DNA from 4 places in the Mongoliitalea daihaiensis genome. Region 1 is predicted to be linked to each of the others. Evidence: riboswitches for the same ligand, from Rfam matches in the RefSeq annotation. Region 1 holds a riboswitch; each other region holds the start of a gene.
The links. Region 1 has a riboswitch for S-adenosylmethionine ahead of IPZ59_RS11850 (homoserine O-acetyltransferase family protein). Riboswitches for the same ligand answer to the same signal wherever they lie in the genome.
Positions count from the first base shown of each region.

Region 2: linked by a shared signal. The riboswitch ahead of IPZ59_RS12985 (homocysteine S-methyltransferase family protein) and the one ahead of IPZ59_RS11850 (homoserine O-acetyltransferase family protein) in region 1 are both predicted to bind S-adenosylmethionine.
Region 3: linked by a shared signal. The riboswitch ahead of IPZ59_RS11180 (trans-sulfuration enzyme family protein) and the one ahead of IPZ59_RS11850 (homoserine O-acetyltransferase family protein) in region 1 are both predicted to bind S-adenosylmethionine.
Region 4: linked by a shared signal. The riboswitch ahead of IPZ59_RS07410 (O-acetylhomoserine aminocarboxypropyltransferase/cysteine synthase family protein) and the one ahead of IPZ59_RS11850 (homoserine O-acetyltransferase family protein) in region 1 are both predicted to bind S-adenosylmethionine.

Region 1 covers NZ_CP063779.1:2,820,319-2,825,571, forward strand. Annotated here, with positions in the region: gene IPZ59_RS11840 (VOC family protein) at 1-236, opposite strand, end outside; gene IPZ59_RS11845 (DUF4221 family protein) at 364-1,482, shown strand; gene IPZ59_RS11850 (homoserine O-acetyltransferase family protein) at 1,486-2,541, opposite strand; SAM riboswitch class I at 2,679-2,788, opposite strand; gene IPZ59_RS11855 (succinate dehydrogenase/fumarate reductase iron-sulfur subunit) at 2,865-3,596, opposite strand; gene IPZ59_RS11860 (fumarate reductase/succinate dehydrogenase flavoprotein subunit) at 3,599-5,253, opposite strand, start outside.
Region 2 covers NZ_CP063779.1:3,065,880-3,071,132, forward strand. Annotated here, with positions in the region: gene IPZ59_RS12970 (PAS domain S-box protein) at 1-373, shown strand, start outside; gene IPZ59_RS12975 (hypothetical protein) at 419-1,726, shown strand; gene IPZ59_RS12980 (RidA family protein) at 1,723-2,286, opposite strand; SAM riboswitch class I at 2,411-2,510, shown strand; gene IPZ59_RS12985 (homocysteine S-methyltransferase family protein) at 2,566-3,612, shown strand; gene metH (methionine synthase) at 3,605-5,253, shown strand, end outside.
Region 3 covers NZ_CP063779.1:2,658,660-2,663,912, reverse strand. Annotated here, with positions in the region: gene msrB (peptide-methionine (R)-S-oxide reductase MsrB) at 1-275, shown strand, start outside; gene IPZ59_RS11190 (alpha-ketoglutarate-dependent dioxygenase AlkB family protein) at 264-863, opposite strand; gene IPZ59_RS11185 (hypothetical protein) at 964-1,374, shown strand; SAM riboswitch class I at 1,486-1,588, shown strand; gene IPZ59_RS11180 (trans-sulfuration enzyme family protein) at 1,794-2,963, shown strand; gene IPZ59_RS11175 (hypothetical protein) at 3,317-3,568, opposite strand; gene IPZ59_RS11170 (endonuclease/exonuclease/phosphatase family protein) at 3,794-4,636, opposite strand; gene bglX (beta-glucosidase BglX) at 4,643-5,253, opposite strand, start outside.
Region 4 covers NZ_CP063779.1:1,745,670-1,750,922, reverse strand. Annotated here, with positions in the region: gene IPZ59_RS07420 (glycerophosphodiester phosphodiesterase family protein) at 781-1,719, opposite strand; gene IPZ59_RS07415 (DUF2721 domain-containing protein) at 1,712-2,158, opposite strand; SAM riboswitch class I at 2,380-2,485, shown strand; gene IPZ59_RS07410 (O-acetylhomoserine aminocarboxypropyltransferase/cysteine synthase family protein) at 2,641-3,939, shown strand; gene IPZ59_RS07405 (6-bladed beta-propeller) at 4,185-5,253, opposite strand, start outside.

The sequences.
Region 1 (5,253 bases):
TTGACTTCGAATGCGATGTGCTGCTTGCCTTTAGCATAATGCGCTGGGAGTGAAGTCTCTTTAGCTGTCACCTCAGGAATAAAGCATAGTAAGACAGAAGTACCACAGCGAAAGAAAATATGCCTTCCACTTACTTTTGAAATCATGGGCATTTCCAACGTGTCACCATAGAAATCCTCTGCCAAATCCAAATCGGAAATGTACAAGCAAATTTCTTTGATTTGTGTGAATTTCATGGGATTAAACTAGTAAAAAAGTAAGATTTGTCCAATGAAATTTGTTTGAGCTTATGTCTGTACATGTAAGTGGTTAAAAAATTAGTTGCATAGTTGAAACTTAATTTTTAAATTTAAATTAAAAACGATGATTCGACACTTTTTCTTCGCTGTAATTGGATTGCTGCTGCTATCCTGTGGTACTAAATCCGACAAAATCGATGCGCTCATTTTTGAATTGACAGGACAAACCAAGCAGCTCCAGTTACCAGAAGGTTGGGGACAGTTTAATCTTGGATGGAGGGTGTCGCCCGCTGGCAACATCTTAGTGATTAACAATCCTACTTCGGAAATTGCCATTTATAAGGACATTGAGGATGCATCTCCTTTGGTTATCAAGTTAGAAGAAGATGGTCCAGATGGTTTAGACGGACCTAGACAGGATATTCAATGGGGGTATGATGAGTCATTTTGGGTTTCGACTTTTGGCGATAAACTAATTCAATTCGATGCAGAAGGCACTATTCTTCAACGGGTTTCTATACCCACTGAGAGGCTTTTGGCTCAAAATGTTTCACTTTTGAATTTTAATTTTATTGTGGAGGAATCTAGTATTTACTTTCCTGCGGCACCGTTGACATTTGCTTGGAATACCTTAAGTGTAGAAGAAATTCAAAAAACACCTAATTTGCTTCGTTTGGATTTGGAATCGAATGAAATCAGTGTTGTTTCCACTTACTCTACCGATTTTTTAGGAACTAACCTGAATAAAAATATCATGCCTACCTTATTTAGAGGACTGAATGGTGCAGTAATCATCAATCACAATTTTAAGGATATTTGGGCCTTCCAAGAAGGAGAATTGCTGCAAAAAGAAGTTTCTTTTAGTCAATTTTCCCCTATGCCTCCTTCCTCTTCAAAAGATATTTTTGAAGATATGGATGAAATTATGCGGTTGTTAAATTATTCAGATGCTTATTGGGAGCTCTTTCCATTACCAAAACAGCAATTGCTTGCTAGAATTGTAAAGTTTGAGGAAAAACCTGAAGAAGAGGTTTTTGGAATGGAATTTATTCCTTCCAAATGGGGAATGATTTTGGTGAACTCTACCTATGAAAAGCAAGGTGAATTCTTGTTTCCTTCAAATTCCTACAATCCTCAATTACTTTATTCCGATCTGGCAGGAATGTGGGTTTGCACGACACATCCCAACCGAGCGGATATAGAAGAGGGCGTATTGGTCTTCGAGCTTTTGATTACCAAGTAACCCTCAAAGCGTATCTTCTAAATAGAAACTACTGAGAATATAACTCATTTGTTCATATTCTATAAGAAATGCATCATGTCCCAAATGAGAGCTAATTTCCCGATAGGTTCCTTTGGGTACATTCTTAGCAATGAATTGGGATTCTTCCTTTAAAAACAGCATATCGGTATCCACCCCAATGGCCAAAACCTTGCTAGGTATTTGTTGTAAGGCTAATGTCAGTCCGCCTCTTTTTCTTCCCAAGTCATGGGAGTCCATCGATTTGCTCAAGGCCCAGTAAGAAAAAGCATTGAAGCGCTGGGAAAGTTTCTGACCTTGGTATTGGAGGTAAGAGGAGATGCGGTAGTTGTCCAGTTTTTCTTCTTGATCTTCTTGTTTGAGTTCAAAATCTTTGGGATGCCGATAGGAAAGCATGGCTATGGCGCGTGCTGTCTTGAGGCCTTCTTTGCCAGCATTTGGCTGCCGTTCGCCCCAGGTACAATCAGAAGCGATGGCCATTCGCTGCGTTTCGTTAAAGCCCCGTATCCATGGCGTAGCTTTGGCATTAGATGCTATGATAATGCTGTGTCTAACTCGATCTTGGAGGAGATATGACCATTCCAATCCTACTTGACCTCCCAAGGAACCACCAATAATGGTGTCTATGCTCTCAATTTCAAGATGTTGTCTCAGCAAGTCCAAAGAATTCGCCATATCTCGGGGTGTGACATGCGGGAAGTCATAATAATAGAAATCTCCGGTAATTGGGTTCACTGAAAGGGGAGAGGTACTGCCATAACTGGAACCCAATAAATTAGCACAGATAATAAAATGCTTGGATGGATCATAGAAGCGGTCCTCACCGATGAGTCCACTCCACCAATCTGATACCTTTGCATCGCCTGTTAATGCATGGATAACCCATATCACATTGTCTTTGGAAGCATTGAGATTACCCATGGTCGTATAGGATAACTCAAATTCGGGTAAAACTTCTCCGGATTCTAGTGTAAAGGATTCACGATGGATAAAGGTATCTTGACTCATATCGATGGTATAATAACTGCTGATCAAATTCATGGGAAAGGTAAACTAAGAAGATGTAACACAAGTAAATGCGATTGGCCCAAAGCCAATGGAAGAAACGAATAGGATTAATCGTTTGCTTTTGAATAAGATGTGTTAATGCTGTATGGGTATACGTATCATAACTGTTGAATTTATAGTTCCGAAGGGAGATATTCCAATCGGCAGGAATTGGCACCTTTCCACACGGATGGTTGCCAGAGGGTCTCAGAGCCTGTCTCTCGCCTCTTCTATATAAATCCAAGCACTAAAAAGTGAAAGGATACTGCAAAGTAATAGTTGGAATTTGGATTATCCAACGATTACTAAATATTTTTTTAAGCTTTCCAATATTCTGAATTCATCCGTACGATATTCGCAACAGAAATCCCTTGTGGACAGACTGCTTCACAGGCTTTGGTCATGGTGCAAGAGCCAAAGCCTTCCGCATCCATTTGAGCTACCATGGATTTGACGCGCTTACCAGCTTCTACACTTCCTTGTGGCAACATGGCTAAATGACTGATTTTGGCCCCTGTAAAGAGAGCTGCACTGGCATTTTTACACATAGCTACACAAGCACCACAACCGATACATGCAGCTGAGTCAAAAGCTTCTTCGGCTAATTCATGTGAGATTCGGGTACTGTTAGCTTCAGGAGCTTGCCCTGTATTGACACTGATGTAGCCACCGGCCATGATGATACGATCAAAAGCTCTCCGGTCTATACAAAGGTCTTTTTTGATGGGGAAGGCTTTGGCACGGAAAGGCTCGATGACTAAAGTTTCTCCACTTTTAAAACTTCTCAAATGGGTTTGACAAGTAGTCACACCTTTTTCCGGGCTATGAATATTTCCATTGATAACAAAGCCACATTGTCCACAGATACCTTCTCTACAATCTGAGTCAAATGCTACAGGTTCCTTGCCTTCCAAAATGAGCTGCTCATTTAACACATCCAACATCTCTGGTACTGACATCTCTGGATGTAAATCAATCAACTCATACGTTTCAAATGATCCTTTGGATACATTGGATGCTTGTCTCCATATTTTTAATGTTAGTTTCATCATCAGGTGTAGGTACGTTCTTGTGGTTTGATAAATTCAAAATGTAAGTCTTCCTTGTGGAGTTTAAAGTTGCCATCTGCATATTCCCATGCAGATACAAATTGATAGTTTAAATCATCCCTTTTGGCTTCTCCTCCGGGAGTTTGATGTTCTACTCTAAAGTGTGCGCCACAGGATTCCTCGCGTTGCAAAGCATCGTGGAAGATTAACTGAGCAAGTTCTAAATAGTCTTCAACTCGGGCGGCTTTTTCCAATTCCATGTTCAATTGTTTGGCATTACCGGGGACTTTTAAATGGGTGTAGAATTCTTGTTGCAGGGCTTTGATTTTTTCAAGTCCTGCTTCCATGACGGATTTTTCACGAGCTAGCCCACATTCTTTGGTAAGGATGGTTCCTAATGCTCTGTGGAATTGTTCGGCAGTTTTATTACCGCCGATCTGAAGCAATCGTTGGATTCGTTTTTCGGTTTCTAAGCGTTCGATAGTGCCAAATTCATGATGTGGAGTTTCGGAAGGCTTTTCCCCTGCTAGGTAATTCATGACTGTATGCGGAGCAATAAAATACCCATCCACACATGCTTGTAGCAGGGAGTTGGCACCTAGCCTATTGGCTCCATGATCTGCAAAATTTGCTTCTCCTAGAACAAATAAACCCGGGATGGTGCTTTGTAATTCGTAATCTACCCATAATCCTCCCATCGAGAAATGAGCGGACGGTGATATCAGCATGGGGGAGCTATAAGTGTTGACCCCCGTAATCTTTTCATACATATCGAATAGATTGCCATAGCGTTTTTGGATGGTTTCTTTTCCATCTCGTTGAATAGCTGTCTGGAAATCCAAGTACACAGCATTTTTCATGGGTCCTACTCCTTTACCTGCATCAATTTGCTCTTTTGCAGCACGGGAGGAAATGTCTCTGGGAGCAAGGTTTCCATAGGAAGGATACTTTCGTTCAAGGTAATAATCCCTTTCTTCTTCTGGTATATCTTGAGGAGCTCTTGTATCGTGGGCTTTGAGCGGTACCCAGATTCTTCCATCATTGCGAAGAGACTCCGACATCAAGGTCAATTTGGATTGATGATTTCCCAGTTGAGGTAGGGAAGTAGGATGAAATTGTGTCCAACTTGGAGCAGCAAAATAAGCCCCTTTTCTATGCGCTCTCCAGATGGCTGAGCCATTACAATTCATTGCAAGTGTAGAAAGGTAGTAAATCTTGCCATATCCTCCGGTTGCTAAAATCACGGCATCTGCTTGATGAGTACTGAGCTCTCCAGTTTCCAAATTTCTAGCAATAATTCCTTTAGCTTTTCCATTCTCCAAGACCAAATCCATCATTTCATGACAGGTATTCAGTTGAACTTGCTGTAATGCAACTTGTCGCATCAAGGCTTGGTAGGCCCCTTGCAGCAATTGCTGTCCAGTCTGACCTCGAGCGTAGAATGTACGGCTAACTTGCACTCCTCCAAAAGATCTGTTGCTTAGATAGCCTCCATATTCCCTCGCAAAAGGTACTCCTTGTGCTACGGCTTGGTCTATCAAGGCCATGGAGCACTCTGCCATTCGGAAAACATTGGCTTCCCTCGACCGAAAATCACCTCCTTTGAGGGTGTCGTAAAACATACGCCACACACTGTCCCCGTCATTTTTGTAACCTT
Region 2 (5,253 bases), 250 kb from region 1:
TGCGGAAGACAATATTGTCAATCAACTGATGATCAAGAAATTTATGAAAAAGTGGGGGGTAGGAGATTTTACCATTGTCAATGATGGAGAAGAGGCAATCGAAATTTTGCAAAAAGAAAGTTTTGATCTAATTGTACTAGATCTTCAGATGCCCAAAAAGGATGGGATTGAGGTAGCCAAGTTCGTGCGTACACATTCAGATAAGATTTTACGAACATTACCGATCATAGCAATGACAGCCTCTCCTTGGGAGGAGATTCAGGAGCAGTTTGAGGCTTTAAAAATGAACGATTATGTGCCTAAACCTTTTAATCCTGACAGCATGTATGCTAAACTGGTCAAACACTTGCAACATAATTTGAGTAATTCTTGATGTTTGCCCAACATTAGGCGTATTTTTGAGTACAAAATTGGTGCGATGAAAAAAATTGTAGGGCTTCTAATCAGTCTTTTGTTTTTCCACGAACTACATGCCCAAAGTAATTTGAGCAATCGTTCGACTTTTTATGGAACTATTGGGACGACTAGTGCTAATTTGAGGGAGTTTAATAATCTATTGGAAGACAAAGGGTTAAGTTCTTTGAGAAAGGGGTACTCCAATTATACAATTGGGTATATGGCCCGGTTCAATGATTTTATTTTAGGCCTTGAAGTAATCCAAAGTACGAGCCCTCGAGCAGACTTTGATGATTATCAAATCGGTTACCGAACCTCGCGGGCGATGCTAAACGTGGGTTTTTCTTTTACCGAAGAGGGAAGGTTTCAATTGATTCATTACATGGCTATTGGAACTGGCTCATTGAATTTTCAAATGATTAATCCCGAGGAGCCATCAACTTTTAATCAGTTTATGACAGACCCAAGGCAAGGATTTATTTTGAGAGATGGAGATATTCACCGTGGTAGTTTGAATTTGACAGGTTTTCTAACAGAATTCGGTTTTCATTTAGCATATGATTTTCCGATCCCTGGAAGAAATGAAGCCTTGGAACTGATTGCGAAGTTTGGGTATTCCTTTTCACCATTTGAAGATTCATGGAAACTCAATGGCATGAGTTTTAGCTCTACGCAGAGTGGAGCGTTTTTGCGAGTGGGGGCAGGGATATCTATCCCAGATCATAATTACTTTTATAAAGATGCCGATATAGGGGTTCATTTTTTGGGAAGTATGAATTTTACCAGTCCTACAAATCTCAATGAAAAATTAGCAGAGAACGGCCTAAATACCTTTGGAGGCAGACCAAATAATTGGGGATTGAAGGTTCTTGGATATAACAAAGATTGGTTATATGGAGTCGATTTGTATAACCTCGGCATGAGTGGACAAGCCAATGAACAGTACAATCATACCCTCAACTCCGTCCGACTTTATGCCAATCTAGGGAAAAAGTTTTTTGAATTCAAAAACATTGAAATGGGTGTTCTGGGAGGTCTTGGATATGGAAATCTTCGCTATACCTTGATAAACCCATCCAAACCGGATTTTCCTACGTTGTTTGAAAACCCCAATTTTGATGGGAGACTTACAGGCAGGGGATTGATGGTCAAGCCAGAGGTATATCTTGGATATGGGCTTCCGCTGGCTTTAGGTAAATTCTTTAAATTATTTGCAGCAGTACATGCAGGATACGAGCAGCCTATAGGTGCCTACAGATTAGGAGATCTAGGTATGAGCTCTTACATGAGCAATCCCTATGTGCAATTCAGTATTGGTATCAGGCCTTAGTCCTCTACTTCTACGATCAGTTCGATCTCTACAGCAAAACCTAATGGAAGGGAGTTCATGCCGACAGCGGATCGGGCATGTTTTCCCTTTTCCCCAAAAACATCTACCATCAAATCGGAAAATCCATTGATTACTTGTGGGTGCTGAGTGAAATCACTGTCAGCATGGACCATGCCGAATACCTTCACAATTTGTTTTACTCGATTCAAATCTCCAAGTTCTGCCTTCAATACGGCTAATTGTGCAATGCCGGTCAATCTTGCAGCTTCTCTTCCTTCATCTATACTTAGATCCTTTCCAACTTTTCCTAGTATATACCCTCCTTCTGGAAGTTGAGGTCCTTTCCCAGCTAAAAATAGGAGATTTCCTGTCCGAACAACATGTACGTAATTTGCAAGGGGTGTGGAAAGTTCAGGTAGGAAAATTCCCAGTTCTTGGAGTTTTGCCTCCGCGTCCCAGGTATTATTTTCAGCTGCAGGTGAGCTTGGAGTTCGTGTTACACCATCATTATTTGGTGTACAACCAAGAATAAAGAGCCCTATTATAATCAAATATCTCATGGGATGTTTTTTTTATTTACAATTTAAGCAATGTTTCTCCTCAATTTTGAAGATTTCATTTTTTTGAAGGTATAATTTTGTAAAAAAGTCCAATAAATTCACCTTTTGTCCGTACTTTTGAGCTTGCTTATCGAGAAAGACTGAGGGATGGGCCCTATGACGTCTTAGCAACCTGTATTCAAGGTGCTAACTCCCCTTCCGGAAATGCCGGAAAAAGATGAGCGGTTGATTCTCTTTTTATCTTCCGGTTCTACTCGTATAAGCTTTTTATGAACGATTATGAAAAACAGAACGGAACAGTTATTATCACTTGCGCAACAAAAAGTCTTGATCTTAGATGGAGCCATGGGCACCATGATTCAGCGCTACAAGCTATCGGAACAGGATTTCAGAACGCCCGAACTAGCCAATCATCCCAAACCATTGAAAGGGAATAATGACTTGTTGTCCCTTTCCCGACCTGACATCATCAAGGCAATCCATGCTGCTTATTTTGAAGCAGGTGCAGATATCATCGAAACCAACACGTTTTCAGGAACATCCATTGCACAGGAAGATTATGGACTTTCTCAGCTGGCGTATACGATCAATTTTGAATCAGCCAAAATTGCCCGAGAAGTTGCGGATGAATTTTCAGCTAAAAATCCAGCTTGCCCTCGGTTTGTAGCAGGTGCATTGGGTCCAACCAATAGGACTGCATCTCTTTCTCCGGATGTCAACGACCCAGGGTATCGTGCGATTACATTCGATCAATTGGTAACTGCTTATGAAGAACAAGTAAAAGGATTGTTGGATGGGGGATCAGATATCTTATTGGTGGAAACCATTTTCGATACACTCAATGCAAAAGCGGCATTGTATGCAATTCAAGAAGTCTTTGAGCAGCGAAACATTCCTTTAAATCCCGAAGAGGGTGGGATTCCTGTCATGATTTCTGGCACTATTACAGATGCTTCGGGACGAACGCTTTCTGGGCAAACTACTGAGGCTTTTTTAATCTCTGTATCTCATGTGCCTCTGTTTTCAGTAGGATTAAATTGTGCCTTGGGCGCCAAAGAACTGAGACCATATCTGAAGGTTTTGGCTGAAAATGCTCCATTTCTGGTATCTGCATATCCCAATGCAGGGTTACCCAATGAATTTGGTCAATATGATCAGGGCGCAACAGAAATGGCAGATCAGATTGAGGTCTTTTTGAAAGAAGGCTTTGTGAATATTTTGGGGGGATGTTGTGGGACTACTCCAGAGCATATTCAGGCGATTGCAAGTATAGCGGCTAATTATAGTCCCCGAAGAAGAACATTTGAAGTAGAACGTGATGAGTAAGATCAGAAATAGTCAAGTTTTGAAATTATCTGGTTTGGAGCCATTGGTTTTCACACCTGAAATCAATTTTGTCAACGTAGGAGAGCGAACCAACGTGACAGGCTCCAAAAAATTTGCCCGTTTGATTCTCAACAGTCAATACGATGAGGCCTTGGATGTGGCTTTGGATCAGGTTAGAGGTGGAGCACAGGTCTTGGATGTGTGTATGGATGAAGGGATGTTGGATGGAGTGGCTGCTATGACACGCTTTTTAAATTTGATTGCTTCCGAACCGGAAATCAGCCGTATTCCTATTATGATTGATTCTTCTAGATGGGAGATTATTGTGGCAGGATTGAAATGTGTGCAAGGGAAGAGTATTGTGAATTCCATCAGTTTGAAAAATGGAGAAGCGGAATTCATTCATCAAGCAAAAACCATCAAGAAATTTGGAGCAGCGGTGGTAGTGATGGCTTTTGATGAAAAAGGCCAAGCTGATACATACGAGCGGAGAGTGGAGATATGTAAACGCAGTTATGATTTGTTGGTGGAGGTGGTCAACTTCAATCCACATGACATCATCTTTGATCCGAATATATTCCCGGTAGCTACCGGCATGGAAGAACATAGACGCAACGCTTTGGATTTTTTCTTGGCTACTCAATGGATCAAGCAAAATCTCCCTGGAGCAAAGGTCAGTGGAGGGGTGAGTAATGTCAGTTTTTCTTTCCGTGGCAATGACCGAGTACGGGAAGCCATGCATGCGGCATTTTTGTACCATGCTATCAAACATGGAATGGATATGGGAATTGTCAATCCCACGATGTTGGAAGTATACGATGATATTCCAAAGGATTTATTGGAAAAGGTAGAAGATGTACTTTTTGATCGAAAGGATACCGCGACTGAAGCCTTGTTGGAGTTTGCCGAAACAGTCAAATCAGCTGGTAAAAAAGAGGTAGTCAATGAGGCTTGGCGCTCAGATAATGTAGAAAAAAGAATTGAACATGCGCTAATCAAAGGAATCATTGACCATGTTATTGAAGATACAGAGGAGGCCCGTGTGAAATATGTAAATCCATTGAAAGTCATCGAAGGGCCGTTGATGGATGGGATGAATGTGGTGGGTGATCTCTTTGGCGAAGGTAAAATGTTTTTGCCGCAGGTGGTAAAATCTGCACGGGTGATGAAAAAAGCCGTAGCCTACCTTGAGCCCTTTATGCCCAAAGCTGGGGACGCTGATTTTAATGCTGAACAAAGCAGTGTGAAGAAGATTTTGTTAGCTACTGTCAAGGGGGACGTACACGATATAGGGAAAAATATCGTGGGAGTTGTGTTGGCTTGTAACAGTTATCATATCATCGATTTAGGAGTAATGGTAGAGGCTCAAAAAATCATCGATGAGGCTATTAAAAACAAGGTGGATATCATTGGTCTTTCAGGTTTGATAACCCCTTCATTGGATGAAATGGTCAATGTGGCAGCTGAGATGGAGCGACAAGGCTTAAAGATTCCTTTACTGATTGGTGGAGCTACTACATCCCGTATACACACAGCTGTAAAGATTGATCCTGTATACTCTGGCACAGTCATCCATGTAACGGATGCTTCCAAATCGGTTCCAATTGCCGGTGAGTCGATTTCAGAAGAAACGAAGGAAGC
Region 3 (5,253 bases), 160 kb from region 1:
GCAGTGCCGACAAATATGAAAGTTATTCTGGGTGGCCTTCTTTTACTAAACCAATTGACGCTCGGTTGATTGACAAGCCGACAGACTCAACTTATGGTATGCTACGAGTGGAAGTCCGAAGCAAATTAGGCGAATCACACTTAGGCCATGTATTCAATGATGGGCCGGAACCAACCAATCTTCGCTATTGCATGAATTCTGCTGCTATGAAGTTTATACCCTTAGCAGATATGGATAAAGAAGGTTATGGAACCTACAAATGGTTAGTACAGTAATTTTCGAAAAGTTAAATTAATTCTACCCCCCAAAACCTTTTTGGTTTTGGGGATTTGATGTTCCCAATAGTGCTGACACTCCCCCTTCATTAAGAGCAGCGATCCATTTTCCAAGGCTATAGATTGCTTCATCGATTTTGTTTGATAGTGCCGCAATTGAAATGCTCTGGATGCCCCAAAACTTACGGATGCAATAGTTGGGTTTTCTCCGAGAACTTTTTCATTATCCCTATGCCAGCCCATACTATCAGCCCCATGACGGTAATAATTCAATAAAACATGGGTGAAGGTCTCCTCAGACACTTGCTCCACGGCCTTTTTGATTTCTAACAAAAAATCTGTCCATGCAACAGGAATCATTTCAATGCCAGAGTATCCATAGGGTCTCTCAGGATCACCATACAAAGCTGTGAGTCTAGGTTGCATCACTTGTTTGCCAAACATCCATATAGGTTCTTGCTTCCAAGCAATTTCCTGTGTCAAACGATGCCAATAAGTCCTGCACTGTTCATCACTGAAAAATGCTTGATAATAGAAGGCCTCCCCTTGGGCGGGTAATAAATTACGATCCGATGAAAACTGAAACATTTGCATGGTATTGAAATAAAATTTGAGGACAGAATGTTTTTAAGATTGTAAAATGAAAGCAGCTTTTCTTACATTTATTGGAATTTAAACACAGCATATCATGGGAAAATTTTTAAAAGTAAGCATTCCAATAATCATCCTCGTATTGGTAGCCTTGGTATATTGGCGATATTTCTTCGTATTCGGAGAAGGAGTCAAAGGAGGAACACTCAATTATTTTGAAAAAAAAGGATTTGTTTTTAAGACTTGGGAAGGACGCTTGGTTCAGGATGGCTTTCAAAGTCCATCGGCAGGTGCTCTTCAAAGTAATGAATTTAGATTCAGTGCCCAAGGAGATGAAGTAGCCCAGCAATTGGAAAGAGCAAGTGGTCGCTTTGTGGAACTACGCTACAAGGAATATCTGAGCCCACTTCCTTGGAGAGGAGCTGCAAAATTTGTGGTCTACGAAGTTTTAGAAGTAGGAGATCGGGAGACCAATTCCAAGAAAGATATTCCAGCGATGACCAACTAGCCTTTCGAGACTCTTTGATCATATAGATTCAAAGGACATTCTCTTGAAAAGCCATTAACAAATTTGCTTTTCAAGGAGACTGTCCTTTTCTTTGTGCCAGATTCTTTATCGAATTTATAAAGAAGAGGTAAGAGACCAGGCTCCGTGACCCTCTGGCAACCATTCCCCCTCAAGGAAAAGGTGCCAAAACCTGCCCCTAGGGGAACTATAAATTGACGATTATGTACAAAACAATTACTACCTTCAACCTTACTTTCTTTCCTTTATCGGAACATCTTACCGGTATTTTTAATGGATCTACTAGCAGGCGTCATACAAGCGCAAGCGAGTATAGGAGTAATTTAGATCGTCATCACCTACCCTTACCAGTATCCTTCCATAGTTTAAAAAAAACAATAACTCATTGATTAAGCAATCCCATGTCTAATTTTGAAACCAACGCTATCCGAAATATCCCTAGTAATCCCAATCAACGGGAGCACTCCATCCCTATTTCATTGACCTCTTCTTTTACCTTTGAAAGTGCAGAAGAAGCCCGTCAACTGTTTGCCGAAGAAGTGGAGGGAAATATCTATTCCCGATACTCCAATCCTAATACTGCAGAATTGATTCATAAATTATGCGTGGCTGAAGAAACGGAAGCGGGAATCGCCACTGCCTCAGGAATGGCAGCAATGTTTGGTTCAATAGCATCTCTTTTACAGCAGGGAGACCATATCTTGGCTGCACGCTCCTTATTTGGATCTACACACCAACTGTTGACTAAAGTATTTCCTAAATGGGGCATAACCTCCACCTATGGGGATATTTCAGACTATCAAAATTGGGATCAGTTAGTGCAGCCAACTACCAAAATGCTTTTTTTAGAAACGCCATCCAATCCAGGTTTGGAGATCATTGATTTGGAATGGGCTGGAAAATTTGCTGCTGCCCATAACCTAATTTTGGTGGTCGACAATTGCTTTGCCACCCCTTATCTGCAGCAACCTGCCAAATGGGGAGCCCATATAGTGACACATTCAGCAACAAAATTCATTGACGGACAAGGACGAGTGTTGGGAGGATTGATTTTGGGAACTAAGGAATTGATGGATGAAGTCACTTACTTCACCCGACACACTGGACCTTCTATGTCTCCTTTCAATGCTTGGGTGTTGTCAAAAAGCATGGAGACTTTGGCCGTGAGAATGGACAGGCATTGCAGCAATGCATTGGCAGTAGCTTCATACTTCCAAGAAAGTAAGGATATAGAATTTGTCAAATATCCATTTCTTCCTAGCCATCCCCAGTATGAGCTAGCAAAAAAGCAAATGAAATTGGGGGGCGGTATCATCACGCTCAATCTACATGGTGGTTTGGTGAGAGCCCAACGCTTCATTGATCAGTTACAGATGATTTCTATCACGCCCAATCTCGGTGATAGCCGCAGCATTGTCACCCATCCTGCCTCCACTACTCATAGCAAACTTAGTCCGGAAGAGCGTGCTCTGGTAAGGATCACCGATGGTTTGGTACGGATTTCGGTAGGTCTGGAGCATCAGGATGATATTATTGCTGATATTGAGCGGGCGTTGGAGAAGTCGAGGTAAGATATTGGAATAGATTGATTTTGAGGGGTAGAGAGTGATATGTACTGACGCGATATAAATTGATACATGGTTAGCGGCGATGTAATTGTGCGTGTTAAATAGACGATTAATCTTTGAAAAACACCCGCTGCCTGCTGTCCGAGATTTGCAATCTCGGACTGGAGATAATGGGGATTTGCATTCCCTCTTTATTTGTGTAATTCATGTAGGGAATTTATGGGATTTTTGGTCAGGGGTGTAGCGGATTATGCTTTTCATGCGTACTAGCTATAATCAGACTGTTGACAGATGAAAAATCCAATCAAACTACTATTCTTACTCTGTTTTTTATTGACAAGTTCCTGCGAATTGTTTCACCGCAATGATCCTTTGATATGCACTTTAGACACAGCTTTTTGTAATCCTTTGTTACTAGATGACCAAGATAAGATAGGGATTCCTGTAGATGCTTTTCTAGGGAGCTTACCTTCTAATCTATCTGAAACAGAAATAGTCGATAGACTTAAAAAATGGATAATTTGTAAAAGTTGTGTAGTCTCTATTGATTTTTCTTGTGTTTCTTGTTTGTTTTCATTTCCTCCCCAAAGCCGAATAGGATTTTCCATCACAAAAGATGGTCAGAGACAAACCTTAGCACTTGATATACTGATGAGCGAACAGCCGAGGTTTATGAGGGTATTTGAGCTCTTGGATTGATTAGTTGATCGAGTAAGAAAGCCTACTTGCTCAGCTAAGTTATAAAAAATCAATATTTCCATCATCAAAAATTAGTACCGATTCATTCAAACCCTTCATCCTCTTAACGCAAATTTAAAGGCTCCTGATTGAGTCTATTTGAACCATATTCTTGCAAAAACCGGAAAGTGATCAGAGGGGTATTTTTTTCCATAATTGTCAGACAAAACAGCATATTTTGTTACACCTATTTGCTCACTGACAAAAATATAATCAATCCTTCTATCGGGCATCATGTCCCAGTTAAAGGCATTAAACGTACCGATAGGCCCATGAGGCGCTTGCTCTGACAGCTCATAACTATCCTTTAAAAAATCAGATTGAATGATGGTCTTATACGCTATGTTATCAGGTGTCACATTCAAATCTCCCATGAAAATAACTGGATCGTTCTTACTATTAAGCTCTTTAATTTTTCCCATGATCAGTTTACTGCTTTCTTCTCTAGCTTTTTGTCCAACATGATCATAGTGGGCATTGAATACCCAAAAAACGATCCCCTCCTCTGTTTGAAATTGACCAAAAGAGCAAATTCTATTCATGGCAGCATCCCAACCGACGCTTGGAATAGTTGGAGTTTCAGATAACCAAAAGTCTCCCTTTTGAAGTAATTTAAATGTGAGGGGATCATAAAATATTGCACTATGCTCCCCTGTATTTCCACCATCATCTCTGCCACTTCCTATAAATGCATACCCTAAATTTTGTGCAAGATCTTCAAGCTGATTATTCAGCCCTTCTTGTGTACCAAAAATGGCTATCTCATGAAAATTGATCAAGGAAACTAAATGGGGCAATCTATCTTTCCATAAATTACCTGTGTCTCCAGGATTATCAAACCTTATATTATAGCTTGCAATTGTGTAAGATTGGGCCATTAAGGCATTGGTATACCCGATCAATATCAGAGCAAAGATGATCGACATGTAGTTCTTCATAGTCTTCTAATTTTTCCAGCTAATTGTTTTGGATTTTACTTGTTGAGAATCACCTCCTATCATAATTTCAAAATCACCAGATTCCCAAACATAATTTAAGTCATAGTCATAAAACTTCAAATGCTTCACGGTGATTTCAAATTCAACCAGCTTGGTCTGTCCTATCTCTAATTGGATTTTCTGAAATCCTTTGAGCTCCTTGACTGGCCTCGTGACACTAGCAACTTTATCTCTGATGTAGAGCTGGACAACTTCTTGACCACTATATTGACCTATATTGGTCACTGGAATTTTAACTAACAATTTATCATCTCCTTTCAGCTCCACTTTATTAAACTCCATTTCTCCATACTGAAATGAAGTATAACTCAATCCAAATCCAAATGGATACAGTGGCTCATTAGTCACATCGAGATAATTGGACCTGAATTTCTCAAACCACTTTCCTTCTGCAAGAGGTCTCCCAGTATTTTTATGGTTGTAATAAAGAGGAATCTGACCAACATTTTGAGGAAATGTCATCGTTAATTTACCGGAAGGGTTTACTTCTCCAAATAAGGCATCAGCAATAGCATCCCCTGCTTCTGAACCAGCAAACCAAACATTTAAAATTGCTG
Region 4 (5,253 bases), 1.1 Mb from region 1:
GTAGTTGATTGAGTGATTAGTTGATTGAGTGATTGGTTGGGGTCGACGGTCCACTGTCGACTGTCCACAGTTAGATGGTGGTTGAAATACGATTATTCTTTTTTATTTCCTGAATCAATAATTAGTCGAAAGTTCGTAATTCGGCATTTGATATTCATCATTCGACATTTTTTTCTTCCTTAATACTTCAATTTCACAAGAAAATTACTTCACCTTCCAAACCTTTTGGGCAAGATTGCAAATTCCGAGTAGGCCCTGCCCTGAAAGGGCAAAACAACAGTAACCACGGGTCTCGACCCGTGGCCGAAAGCATCTACACCTTAGTGTCTGCCCTGACGGGGCAGCATTATTGATTTCTACTCTAGAGAGCGTTAGTACAAGCCCTTTTGGATTGATGATTAACCTAATCCCATCAACCATGGGTTTGTAGAACCCATGGTTATTATTTTGTAACCCTTTTCAGGGTTTGAGGTCCAAGCAATGAGAGTCTAATGTCTAGCATCTTGCTTCTCTCACCCTAATTTATAGTTAGTACCGATCCAACGTTCATCATTCAGCGTTCAACATTCATGATTCGAAATTTTCCTTCTCATTAATTCGATCCCCCTTAGAGGATTACAAATCCTCATTATCTCTAGTTCAAGATTGCAAATCTCGAACAGCACAGTCGTAAACCATAACCGTCAGTTCTCTACACGCCCCTGTCTTGATTCTTGATTCTTGCATCTTGTTTCTGCAACTTGATTCTTGCATCTTGTTTCTTGTCTCTTCACAACTATCCTATTGACCAAAATACTTCCCCTTCAAACTCTGCATAGGTATCAATCCTTCAATTGCCTTTGCTGCTTCAATGGGTCTATCAGTAGCCAAGATATCCGCACCATTTTGTACAAAACCAACATACAACTGATCTCCTCTAGCAATGGCGCTTCGGTCTAAGTTGCCTAGGGTGCCTAAGATGGTAAACACCCCGAGTTCGTGCAACTGCTGATTGAATGCCGCTGATCGCTCGGAGGTCCCTGTAAATGCAATCCAACGGTTTACAGGAATGCCTGAAGCTTGGAAACGTGCAAGTTCCTCCTCATTTCGGATACTCACCGACAACATCAAGTCTGAATGCAGGCGATGGATTTGTTGTGCTGCTTCCAAACTGTAAGTGATGACAGCTGCATATGGTTCAGCTTCATGCCTTTTGATGGCATCTACAATCATTTCAAAAGGAACCTCCCGCTTGATGTCTACTGTAAACAAGCTTTTTCCTTTCCCCCAAGCTAAAACTTCTTCCAAGGTTGGTACTTTAAAGTCAGTCACCGTTCCTTCTTTATCCACCAAGAATAAGTCTTGAATTTCTTCATAGGTGTGGTCAATAACTCGTCCTTTACCAGTAGTGGTCCGATCCAAGGTATTGTCATGCATCAAGACTAACACCGAGTCCTTGGTCAATGCTACATCAAATTCTATGATGGATGGAGTATGCTTCAAGGTGTTTTCGAAAGCCTCCAAAGAATTCTCTGGAAAGCCCGGATATGGGCCTCCCCGATGGGCGGAAACCATAGGAATTCTATCCGAAGACCAAGTATAAAAATCCTCAGTTTCTTGTAAATTTGTTAAGACAATTGTTTTTAAACGTTCTCCGCCCCAAGCTTCTTGAGCTTGTGTAACCGCGGCCTCCTTGCAAGATACAAGCAAAAAGAACCCTATAATCAGTAATTTATTCATCGTTTTTATCTTTTTTAAACCAAAAGCTTGAGGACCTTTTTTGAAATGCAGATTCCATATCCTGAATTTCTAAGGTCAGCGCTTGAGTTGAAATCAGGATTTCCACCATAGAAATTCCTAAAGACACCAATAAAGCCAACATGCTGCCAATAAATACATAATCTGCAGCCTCTTGGGCGTCAATAAAAATAAGAAACATACATATCACACAGAGCAAGAAACTCAAGACTCCGCACAACTGCATGTATTTGATCATGCTCAAGCGCTTTTTCAAGTTGTGAATTTGCTCAATAATTATCTCCTGCTCGGGATTTTCCAAGTATTTTTTGTGCAATCCCCGTATGAGATTAGCAATGGCCAAAAAGCGGTTTGTAAAAGCCAGCATCATCAACGTAATCGCAGAAAATAATAAGGCAGGGGTGGATAGTTGGAGCTCCATGGCTAGATTTTTTTGAATCTTAAAAGTGGGGAATAAAGCAGTAAAATAAAAATCGAATCTCAAAAGTTCCCGTGAAAAACAGGTTAGCTTAGGCATTTACTGCATAAAAACATCCTATTTTAAATAAAATACATAAACTCTATAATTTTTGTAGACTTTTATTTGCATTTGTGTCTAAGCATTCCTTTCTTTGCATCATCCTTTCACTTTTTAGGTGTTGGGATTTATACAGAAGAGGCGAGAGATGGGCTCTACGACCCTCTGGCAACCAATCGAACTATCGAAAAGGTGCCAATTCCCACCAAGCATTCCTTGGAACTATAAATTCTTGACCATATGATATACATTGCTTACTACCCTTTCTTATTCACTTGGCTTCATCTTGATTACAGATTAACGGTATCAACGATTGGCTTGCACGATAACATCTAGGTTTTCGGACCATAGTTAACTAATAATCATAAATTTAAACTTCAATATCCATGGCTTATCGATTTGAAACCTTGCAGCTACATGCAGGACAGAACCCCGACCCAACAACCAATTCCAGAGCGGTCCCCATTTATCAAACCACCTCCTACGTGTTCAATTCCGCTGAACACGGCGCAAATTTGTTTGCGCTAAAAGAGTTCGGGAATATCTATACCCGTATCATGAACCCCACCACAGATGTCTTCGAGCAGCGACTCGCAGCGTTGGAAGGTGGAGTAGCAGCGGTGGCAACTTCCTCAGGACAGGCAGCTCAATTCTTGGCCTTGAATAATATCATTCAGGCAGGAGAAAACTTTGTCTCCAGCCCTTCGCTCTATGGCGGTACCTACAATCAGTTTAAAGTGGCTTTCAAAAGAATCGGCATCACTGCCAAATTCGCCAAAGGGAACAATGCAGAAGATTTCGAACCATTGATTGATGAACATACCAAAGCTATCTATCTGGAAACCATCGGGAATCCTGAATTCAATATCCCAGACTTCGAAGCCTTTGCCAAACTGGCCCAGAAATACGACTTACCCTTGGTGGTGGATAACACCTTTGGAGCAGGAGGCTATTTATGCCAGCCAATTAAGCACGGAGCCAATATCGTCACTTCCTCTGCCACCAAGTGGATTGGAGGACACGGAACTTCCATAGGCGGCATCATCGTCGATGGAGGAAATTACAATTGGGGTAATGGCAAATTCCCACAATTCTCCGAACCATCAGAGGGCTATCATGGATTGAATTTCTGGGAAGTGTTTGGAGAAAACAATCCATTGGGATTACCCAATATTTCCTTTGCCATGAGGACCAGAGTAGAAGGATTGAGAGACTTTGGACCAGCCTTAAGCCCCTTCAATTCCTTTTTGTTGCTACAAGGACTGGAAACTCTCTCCCTGCGGGTGCAACGAACCGTAGAGAATGCTTTGGCATTGGCAACTTGGCTGGAAAACCATCCAAAAGTGCAGAAAGTAAACTATCCCGGACTCCCTTCCTCTCCCCATCATGCACTCGGCAAAAAATACCTGACTCATGGCTTTGGAGGAGTGTTGAGCTTCGAACTAAAAGGTGATAAAGAAAGCACCAGCCAGTTTATCAGTGAATTGAAATTGGTCTCTCACCTGGCAAATGTAGGCGATGCAAAAACCTTGATCATTCAACCATCTGCAACCACCCATCAGCAACTAAGCCAAGAAGAACAAACGGCTGCGGGAGTAACTCCAACCATGCTTCGGGTATCTTTGGGAATCGAGCACATTGAAGATATCAAAGAAGATTTCCAGCAGGCTTTTGATAAGCTCTAAATGCAAAAAAATACACCTGTCAGCGTATACATCTCCTGACAGGTGTACTTTTCTAATAAATGGGTAAGCGCAAAATAGCTACACGCTAGTCGGTCTCTAACTTTACGAAATAATGCCCATCTTCGATGTGGTATGGGTAATGGGGTGTTTTACCTAAGGCTTTATAGCTGCCTTGAGAAATGTCCAGTTACAAGACTTCATAGGGTACTCCAGTATACTATGTGTGTATATTTTTTAAAAATTTTTTACTTAAAAGAAAACAGCACCAAAACTTTATCTTCCCTATCGATATCATCAAAGCTTTCGAAGTTTTTCTTTATCGGACGAGTTTCCTTGATGCTTTTAATGTCTTTTGAATTCAAAGTTCCGATAAATTCACCTTCTTTTGTTACTCCTAGAATCCTCTCAATATAAGCTCCTTTCAAATGTTCAGAAAACAAATTTTTGGAGTCATATAAAACTTCATTTTTCATATCATAAATAAATACTTCAAATCCTTCAGAACTTAACCCCATAAAAGTGATATATTTTCCCACTTCATAAAGATCATTTATACCAGCCAAAGAGTTTGAATTCCAAAATTGCTGGAACTGTTCTTCATATGGTAAGGAAAAATAATCATTAGGAATTTTTCTCCTCCCAAAATCCACAGCAAATTTGACAGAAACCTCCTCTGTTTTATGATTGTATTCGTAAATAGTATCTCTTGCTCCAATGGAAAAAATGGCACGATCACCTGATTTAAAGAGAGAATTTACATTTACAATCGGTGAATTATCTAGCTTTTCGTCAAAAGGGACCCAACTTTTATCTAAGCCAAGCTTTTTATGCAAAACAACATTATCACTAAAATCCATATGTGACAGATTCAAAGTAAATCTATCTTTACCAAAGACCACAAATTCTTTTACATAGGAATTAGGACTTACCTTGAACTCTTCTATAAAACTACCTTTGGGATCGTAAACCATTTCCTTTGGCAAATCCATTGGTATTATCCAAAGTTTTTGATGTTCTTCATCCCAAATTACTTCTTGTATGAATTTAAATTCTTTTGGACCTACACCATGTTCATGAATGTGATTGATATATTCTCCATTTAAATCATAAATAAAAACAGCTTTACTATATGATTTATCACTAATAATAAAGTCCTCATCAGCATGAATTACTTTTTCTACATTCACGATTTGAGAGAATTGATTTTCTTTTAACCTAACTAGCCTTAAGCTTCCCACATCAAGCATATTAGAACTCAAATTATCTAATGAAATAGTAGAAATAGTATGTTGCTCTACATTTCTATCTGACAAA